2 regions of the Arthrobacter sp. AD-310 genome follow, and region 1 is predicted to be linked to the other one. Evidence: riboswitches for the same ligand, from Rfam matches in the RefSeq annotation. Region 1 holds a riboswitch; the other holds the start of a gene.
The links. Region 1 has a riboswitch for glycine ahead of gcvP (aminomethyl-transferring glycine dehydrogenase). Riboswitches for the same ligand answer to the same signal wherever they lie in the genome.

Region 1 (4,266 bases):
ATCCCCCAGTCCCCGGCGAGGGGACCGAACCGCTCCCTCAACAGGCCGCCGTCGGATGCTTCCTCCGCACTGAAGTGGACCCGCATGAAGAATTCGCCGCTGGCCTTGTCCCCGAACTGCTTGATGTCGACGATGTAGCACTCCTGCTTGAGGAGGAAGGCGGCTACAGCCTGCACTATCCCCAATGCGTCGCGGCAGTGGAACGTGAGGATGAACTCGGTGTCCACCCCGGCCCCCGCCGCCGGCCGGGGTGCGGGGAGGGTCTTCGCTACGGTCACTTCCGCGCCTCCATCTTCTCGATCGCAGGACCGCCTGCAGGATCGCCGGCGCTGCCGCCGGCGATCCTGCCATCGGCGGCAATCCGGTCGGCCCGCAGTTCTGCGCGGAAGACCTCGAAGCGCGCGAGGTGGGCGGGCCGGCGGCGCAGGACAGCCCAGGCGACTCCGAGGATGAGGAACCAGACAGGGGTAACCAGCAGGGCGGCAAGGGTATCCGGCTGCGTGGTCAGCGCCCAGAGGACGAAGCCGAAGAACCCGAACACGGCCCATACAGCAGGGATGCCGCCGGGCATCTTGAACTTCGACGCCGCATGCAGGTGCGGGCGGCGTCGCCGGAACGCGATGTAGCTGGCCAGGATGATGGACCAGACGAAGATGAAGCAGACGGCGGACACGGTGGTGACCATTTCGAACGCCTTGCCCACGTCCTGTCCCGCGTACATGAGAACGACGCCGGAGAGCAGCAGGACGCACGAGAGGAACAGCGCGTTGCTGGGCACCTTCCTCGCGGACAGGCGGCTGAAGACGGCGGGGGCGTCGCCCTCCTGGGCGAGGCCGAAGACCATGCGGGAAGTCGAATAGATGCCGGAGTTGGCGGAGGACATGGCGGAGCTGAGGACCACCAGGTTGACCACCGTGGCAGCCGCTCCGAGTCCGGCCAGGGAGAACATTCCAATAAACGGGCTGTGGCCCGCGGCGAACTGGGTCCACGGGGTGACCGACATGAGGATGACTAGGGCCCCGACGTAGAACAGCAGGACGCGGATGGGGATGGCGTTGATGGCCCTGGGCAGGTTCCGCTCCGGGTTCTTGGCCTCGGCGGCGGTGGTGCCCACCAGTTCGATGCCCACGAAGGCGAAGACGGCGATCTGGAAGCCGGCCACGAAGCCCATGAATTCGTTGGGGAACCAGCCCCCGTGGCTGTACAGGTTGGTGAAGCCGGCTGCCCCGGCCTCGCTCTGGAAACCTGTGAAGATCATGACCAGGCCCACGATGATCAGGGCTGCGATGGCGACGATCTTGATCAGGGCGAACCAGAATTCAGTTTCGCCGAAGGCCTTCACGGTGGCGAGGTTCAGCAGCAGCAGGATGGCTACCGTGGCAAGGCCGGGGATCCACAACGGAAGGCCCGGCCAGAGCTCCTGCGAGTAGCCGGCAATGGCGATGACGTCCGCGATTCCGGTGATGACCCAGCAGAACCAGTAGGTCCAGCCGGTGAAGAACCCGGCCCATGGCCCCAGGAGATCGGCCGCGAAGTCGCTGAAGGACTTGTAGTTCAGGTTGCTCAGCAGCAGTTCGCCCATGGCCCGCATGACGAAAAAGAGCATGAAGCCGATGATCATGTAGACAAAGATCACGGACGGGCCGGCCGCGGAAATTGTTTTCCCCGAGCCCATAAACAGGCCGGTGCCGATGGCCCCGCCAATGGCGATGAGCTGGATGTGCCGGTTGCTCAACTGCCGCTCCAGGTGCGGGGGTTCGCTGGGCCGGCCGGAGGCGGCAGGGGCAGCGCCGCGGGCTGGCTGGCCGCCGGAGGACGCAGGAGGGTGAATCGTCATGAGGAACTCCATCGTTCAAGCAGCACCTGTGGCGCCGCATGGATTCGGTTCCTCCCCGCTCTGTATTGGACCTGAGAGATTCCGCACGCCCTGTGCCGGGACATGCTTGCACCGTCGGTGAGCCAGGCCGTGCCTCGCTGCTTTCCAGAGTTGCCTTTCCGCGGCGGTACGGGTGCCTGAGAGTTTCCTGGGGAGGGTTTGCTCCTACGGCGCCTGCTGAATGTACCGGGCAGGACTCTCCCGCCGCAGGTCAAAGGCTCTTCAATTGTTGAGGGGTGGCCGGCCCGGTCCCCGGGAGGACCATCGACACGCAGAGGCTGCTCCGAATCGGTGGAGCCAGCCGGCAACGGCGCCAGCCACCGGATCAGTGTGTTGCCCGTCACGCCGGCATGTCAAGCCGCGTGTGTCACAAAATCGCCCGGCCCGGACACACCGCCGCACGAAGGCCCGGATTTGCTTTTTGGTTGAAAAGTCTTGTACCTTGTGAGCCGAATCACCCACATTTGAATAAGCCTTTCGAGCTGTGACGGGAGAGCCCTCCCGGACCATTACCCGGGCAGGCGCCGTAGGAGCAAAACCTCCCCAGGAATCTCTCAGGCCCATGTACCGTCACGGCGAGGCAACTCTGGAAAGTAACCGGTTTTACTGGTTCACCGACGGTGCAAGCGGCCCCTGCCACCAGCAGGCCACGCGGAATCTCTCAGGTCCAATACAGAGCGGGGAGGAACCCATCCCACGCCGTGCCACCCTGGCCGGCCAAGACCCGGAGTTCCTCATGACGATTCAATCCCACCCAACAGCCTTTGTTGACCGCCATATCGGCGCCCGGCGGCAGGCCGACGTCGACACCATGCTCAAGGCCGTCGGCTACGACAGCGTGGACGGCCTCGTTGACATGGCCGTGCCCGCATCCATCCGGCAGGAAACCGCGCTGCGCCTCTCCGACGCCCTCAGCGAGGTCGAGGTCCTTGCCGAACTGCGCCGGATCGCAGGCAAGAACAAGACCGCGGTCCAGATGATCGGCCAGGGCTACTACGACACCGTCACCCCGGCCGTGATCCGGCGGAACATCCTTGAGTCGCCCGCCTGGTACACCGCCTACACCCCGTACCAGCCGGAGATTTCGCAGGGCCGGCTGGAGGCGCTTTTGAACTTCCAGACCATGGTCCAGGACCTCACCGCCCTCCCGGTGGCCAACGCCTCCCTGCTGGACGAAGCCACTGCCGTAGCCGAGGCCGTGCTGCTGATGCGCCGGGCCAACAAGGACAAGTCCGCGAAGGATGGCAAGACGGTCCTGGACGCCGACTGCCTGCCCCAGACCATTGCCATCGTGAAGGGCCGCGCCGAGGCGCTCGGCTTCGAAGTGGAGGTCGCCGACCTGTCCAAGGGCCTGCCCGAGGGTGCCATCAACGGCATCGTGCTGCAGCAACCCGGTGTTTCCGGACGCGTCTGGGACCAGTCCGGAGTGATCGCTGAGGCCAAGGACCGCGGCGCCCTGGTCACCGTTGCCGCGGACCTGCTGGCCCTTACCCTCATCACGCCGCCGGGCGAGCAGGGCGCCGACATCGCCGTCGGCTCCACCCAGCGCTTCGGCGTCCCGCTGTTCTTCGGCGGCCCGCATGCCGCATACATGGCCGTCCAGAAAGGTATGGAACGCACCCTTCCCGGCCGGATCGTCGGTGTCTCCAAGGACAACGCCGGCGCCCCCGCCTACCGCCTGGCCCTGCAAACCCGCGAGCAGCACATCCGCCGCGAGAAGGCCACCTCAAACATCTGCACCGCCCAGGCGCTGCTGGCCATCGTGTCCTCCTTCTACGCCGTGTACCACGGCCCGGACGGCCTGAAGGCGATCGCCGAGGGCGTCCACCACAAGGCACGCGTCCTGGCCACCGCACTCACCGCGATGGGCCGCGAACTGGTCGCCGATTCCTTCTTCGACACCCTGACCGTGCGGGTGCCGGGCAAGGCCGCCAAGGTCATCAACGCCGCGGAAGCCCGCGGCATCAACCTGCGCTTCGTCGACGCCGACACCGTGGGGGTCTCCATTGATGAGACGACGACGGCGGCAACGCTGTCCGCCGTCGCCGTCGCCTTTGGCGCCGGCCCGGTAGGCGACGCGAAGGGCTTCGACCTGCCCGAATCCGCCCTGCGCACCTCCGGCTACCTGGAGCACCCGGTGTTCAACACGCACCGGTCCGAGACCCAGTTGCTGCGCTACATCCGCAAGCTCTCCGACCGGGACCTGGCGCTGGACCGGACCATGATCCCGCTGGGCTCCTGCACCATGAAGCTGAACGCCACCGTGGAGATGGAAGCCATCTCCTGGCCGGAGTTCGCCTCCATCCACCCGTTCGCACCGGACTCCCAGACCGAGGGCTGGCGCGAACTGATCGCCGGGCTGGAAGCTGACCTGACCGAGATCACCGGCT
Region 2 (4,266 bases), on a different contig from region 1:
CCACCTCGTAACCGGTCTCCGATACCGCCGCCGCGGCGCCCGACTTTTCCGGCGGGGCCGCACCCAGGATGAGGTCGTTGGAAATGGTCTCCGCCGTGCCCACTCCCAGCGCCAGGACCAGCAGGGCGGCCAGCAGCAGTGAGGGGCCGCCGTCGTGGTTTCCAAACGCGACCAGGCTGTAGCCCGCAGCGCTGAATGCGAGCCCGGCGCCCACCACGAATCCCGGGCGGACCCGCCGCACCAGCGGCACCACCGCAAGTCCCGACACGACCGTGGCGGCAAGCGCCGGGATCATCGCAACCCCCGCTGCCGACGGAGTCATCCCCTCGAGGAGCTGCAGGTGCTGCGCCAGGAAAAGGATGAAGCCGTTGAAGGAGAACAGGGCCAGGACATTGGCGGTGATGGCCATGCTGAACACACTGTTCCGGAACAGGGACATGTCGAGCAGCGGATGCTCCAGCTTCAGCTGGCGCCGGACAAACACCGCCCCCATCGCCACACTGAACGCCGCGGTGGCGATGCCGGCAGGGGATGGCCCCTCCGTTGCCATTTCCTTGATGCCGTAGACCAGGGGGACCATCACCAGCAGTGAGAGCAGGACGCTTGGGACGTCAACCTTGCCGGGGGAGGGATCCCTGGACTCGGGAATCAGTGCCGGCCCCAGGGCCATGAGCGGCAGCATCAGGGGAACGGCGACGAGGAAGACGGCGCCCCACCAGTAGTGCTCGACCAGCCAGCCGCCGAAGATTGGGCCGAGGGCTGCGCCGCCGGAGAAGCCTGCGGCCCAGATGCCCACCGCGAGGCGGCGGCGGTTGGGTTGCGGGAAGATGTTGCGGATCAGGGACAGCGTGGAGGGCATCAGCATTGCGCCGAAGAACCCCAGCGACGCCCGCCCGGCGATCAGCCACTCCGCGGTGGGGGCGAACGCCGCGGCTGCCGACAGTGCAGCGAAGCCGAAACTGCCAATCAGCAGCAGGCGGCGCCGGCCGATGCGGTCCCCGAGGCTGCCCATGGAAACCAGCAGGCCGGCCAGCACCAGCGGGTATGCGTCGACGATCCACAGGAGCTGGACGCCCGAGGGATCCAGCGCGCGGGCGATGGCCGGCAGGGCGAACGTCAGGGCTGTGTTGTCCACGGCGACCAGCAGGACCGGAAACATCAGCAATCCCAAGGCGAGCCAGTCCCGACGGGAGGCGCGGATGCCGGAGGCGCCAGCGGGGGAAACCGGGTGCCGGGTGCGGGAAGGGGAAGTGGTCATGAAATAACTATACCGTCCAGACGGTACAGTTATAAATGCTCCGGGGGTGAAGTCCCGCCCGCCCGGGAAGGCATGATGGAAGGCATGCCCCGAAAACCTGTAGCGCGTGAAGCTGTCCTCGACGCCTTTGAAGCCCTCCTCATCGACGTGGGGGAGCGGGCGGCGACCCTGGACGCTGTCGCGGCAAAAGCCGGGGTTTCGAAAGGCGGCCTCCTCTACCACTTTCCCAACAAGGAAGCCCTGATCCAGGTGCTCCTGGACCGCCTGGACCAGCTTGCTGGAGCAGACGCCGATGCCATGGCCCGGGCGGACGAAGGTGCGGCCGCGTATTTCATCCGCACCTCCGTGTGGGCCGGCACCCCGCTGGACAGGGTGATCGTTGCTGCCACCAGGCTGGCGGAGGTGGCGCACGAGGAGACCCGGCGCCGGTTCGCCGCCATCCAGCAGCGCTGGCTGGACGAAATTGCCGCTGACGTGGGGCCTGCACTGGCGAAGGCTGTGCTCTACATGGGCGACGGCCTGTACTTCAACGCCATGCTCTCCGTAGGCCCCGCGCAGGCCGGCGGTGCAGGCTCCGACGTGGACGACCTGCTGGCCGCCCTGGAACGGCTGCGCCGGTAGCCCTGCATGGGCCTGCCAATGGCCCGGCGACCAGTTGCCTGCCATTTGCCCGGCGACCATTTGCTACGTGGCCGGGGGCGTAGGACAATTAATCGCTGTGGGAGCCGTTGCCGGCTTCCGCGCAATCCAAGTGAATAGCCTTTGATCTGCGGCGGGAGAGTTCTGCCGGAAGTACAGCAGGCGCCGTAGGAGCAAATCCTCCCCAGGAATCTCACAGGCCCATGTACCGCCGCGGCGAGGCACCTCTGGAAAGCAGCAGGCAGTCCGCCCGGTGAATCCCCACGGAATCCCGGACTGTTGTGCTCACCGACGGTGCAAGCGGAGCCCGGCCCACGGCCGGCACGCGGAAACTCTCAGGTCCAATACAGAGCGGGGAGGAACCCGAATCGCTGCGGCGTACCCTGCGCCGCCTGAGTACCTGGAGTTCCTTCGTGTCGGTTAGTTCAGCCTCCACCACCTTCGTAGACCGCCATATCGGCGCACGCCGCCAAGCGGACGTCAGCGCCATGCTCAAGGCCGTCGGCTACGACACCGTCGACTCCCTGGTTGACACCGCCGTTCCCAAGGTCATCCGGCAGGAGACCGCGCTTCGGCTCTCCGACGCCCTTAGCGAGGTTGAGGTCCTTGCCGAGCTGCGCCGCATTGCCGGGAAGAACAAGACCGCCGTGCAGTTGATCGGGCAGGGCTACTACGACACCGTGACCCCGCCGGTGATCCGCCGCAACATCCTTGAGTCCCCGGCCTGGTACACCGCCTACACCCCGTACCAGCCGGAGATTTCACAGGGCCGGCTCGAGGCGCTGCTGAACTTCCAGACCATGGTCCAGGACCTGGTGGGACTGCCCATCGCCAACGCGTCGCTGCTGGACGAAGCCACCGCCGTCGCCGAAGCCGTGCTGCTGATGCGCCGCGCCAACAAGGCCAAGCCGGCCGCCGACGGCAAGACCGTCCTGGACATCGATGTGCTTCCGCAGACCATCGCGATCGTGAAGGGCCGCGCTGAGGCGCTCGGTTTCGAGGTGGAGGTCGCCGACCTGTCCCAGGGCCTGCCCGAGGGCGACATCAACGGCATCGTGCTGCAGCAACCCGGTGTTTCCGGACGCGTCTGGGACCAGTCCGGAGTGATCGCTGAGGCCAAGGAACGTGGCGCCCTGGTCACCGTTGCCGCGGACCTGCTGGCGCTGACCCTGATCACGCCGCCGGGTGAGCAGGGCGCGGACATTGCGGTCGGCTCCGCCCAGCGCTTTGGCGTCCCGCTGTTCTTCGGCGGCCCGCACGCCGCGTACATGGCCGTCCGAAAGGGCCTGGAGCGTTCGCTGCCCGGCCGCCTGGTGGGCGTTTCCAAGGACGACGCCGGTGTCCCCGCCTACCGCCTCGCGCTGCAGACCCGCGAACAGCACATCCGCCGCGAGAAGGCGACGTCCAACATCTGCACCGCGCAGGCGCTGCTGGCGATCGTGGCCTCCATGTACGCCGTGTACCACGGCCCGGACGGCCTGAAGGCGATTGCCGAAACCGCCCACGGCCACGCCCGCACGCTGGCAGCTTCCCTTGCCGCCGCCGGGGCTGACGTCCTGCACACCAGCTTCTTTGACACCCTGACCGTCCGCGTCCCCGGCCGTGCGGCCGTCATCCTCGCCGACGCCGAGGCCCGCGGCATCAACCTGCGCTTCGTGGATGCCGACACCGTGGGCATTTCCCTGGATGAAACCACGACGGCGGCCATCGTCGCCGAGGTCGCTGGCATCTTCGGTGCCACCGTCACCGGCGAAGGGAAGTTTGCCCTGGAAGCCGGTGTCGAACGGTCTTCCGACTACCTCCAGCACCCGGTTTTCAGCACGCACCGGTCCGAGACCCAGCTGCTGCGCTACATCCGCAAGCTCTCCGACCGGGACCTGGCGCTGGACCGGACCATGATCCCGCTGGGCTCCTGCACCATGAAGCTGAACGCCACCGCCGAGATGGAAGCCATCTCCTGGCCGGAATTCGCGTCCATCCACCCGTTCGCACCTGACTCCCAGACCGAGGGCTGGCGCGAACTGATCGCCGGGCTGGAAGCTGACCTGACCGAGATCACCGGCTACGACCAGGTGTCCATCCAGCCCAACGCCGGATCCCAGGGCGAACTCGCCGGCCTGCTGGCGATCCGCGGCTACCACCATTCCCGCGGGGACGAACAGCGCAACATCTGCCTGATCCCGGCCTCGGCGCACGGCACCAACGCCGCCTCCGCGGTCCTGGCCGGCATGAAGGTCGTGGTGGTCGCCACGGCACCTGACGGAACCATCGACCACGCCGACCTGCAGGCCAAGATCGAGGCCCACAAGGACGCCTTGTCCTGCATCATGATCACCTACCCGTCCACCCACGGCGTGTACGACGGCGAC

Region 2: it holds a riboswitch for glycine, as region 1 does, so the genes downstream of both, gcvP (aminomethyl-transferring glycine dehydrogenase) here and gcvP (aminomethyl-transferring glycine dehydrogenase) in region 1, are expected to answer to the same signal.

The regions. Positions count from the first base shown of each region.
Region 1 covers NZ_BAAHNO010000047.1:671-4,936, forward strand. Annotated here, with positions in the region: gene purU (formyltetrahydrofolate deformylase) at 1-278, opposite strand, end outside; gene ACYQ1Z_RS19790 (amino acid permease) at 275-1,837, opposite strand; glycine riboswitch at 1,888-1,990, opposite strand; glycine riboswitch at 1,992-2,090, opposite strand; glycine riboswitch at 2,355-2,456, shown strand; gene gcvP (aminomethyl-transferring glycine dehydrogenase) at 2,613-4,266, shown strand, end outside.
Region 2 covers NZ_BAAHNO010000008.1:20,847-25,112, forward strand. Annotated here, with positions in the region: gene ACYQ1Z_RS04965 (MFS transporter) at 1-1,258, opposite strand, end outside; gene ACYQ1Z_RS04970 (TetR/AcrR family transcriptional regulator) at 1,343-1,879, shown strand; glycine riboswitch at 2,022-2,118, shown strand; gene gcvP (aminomethyl-transferring glycine dehydrogenase) at 2,311-4,266, shown strand, end outside.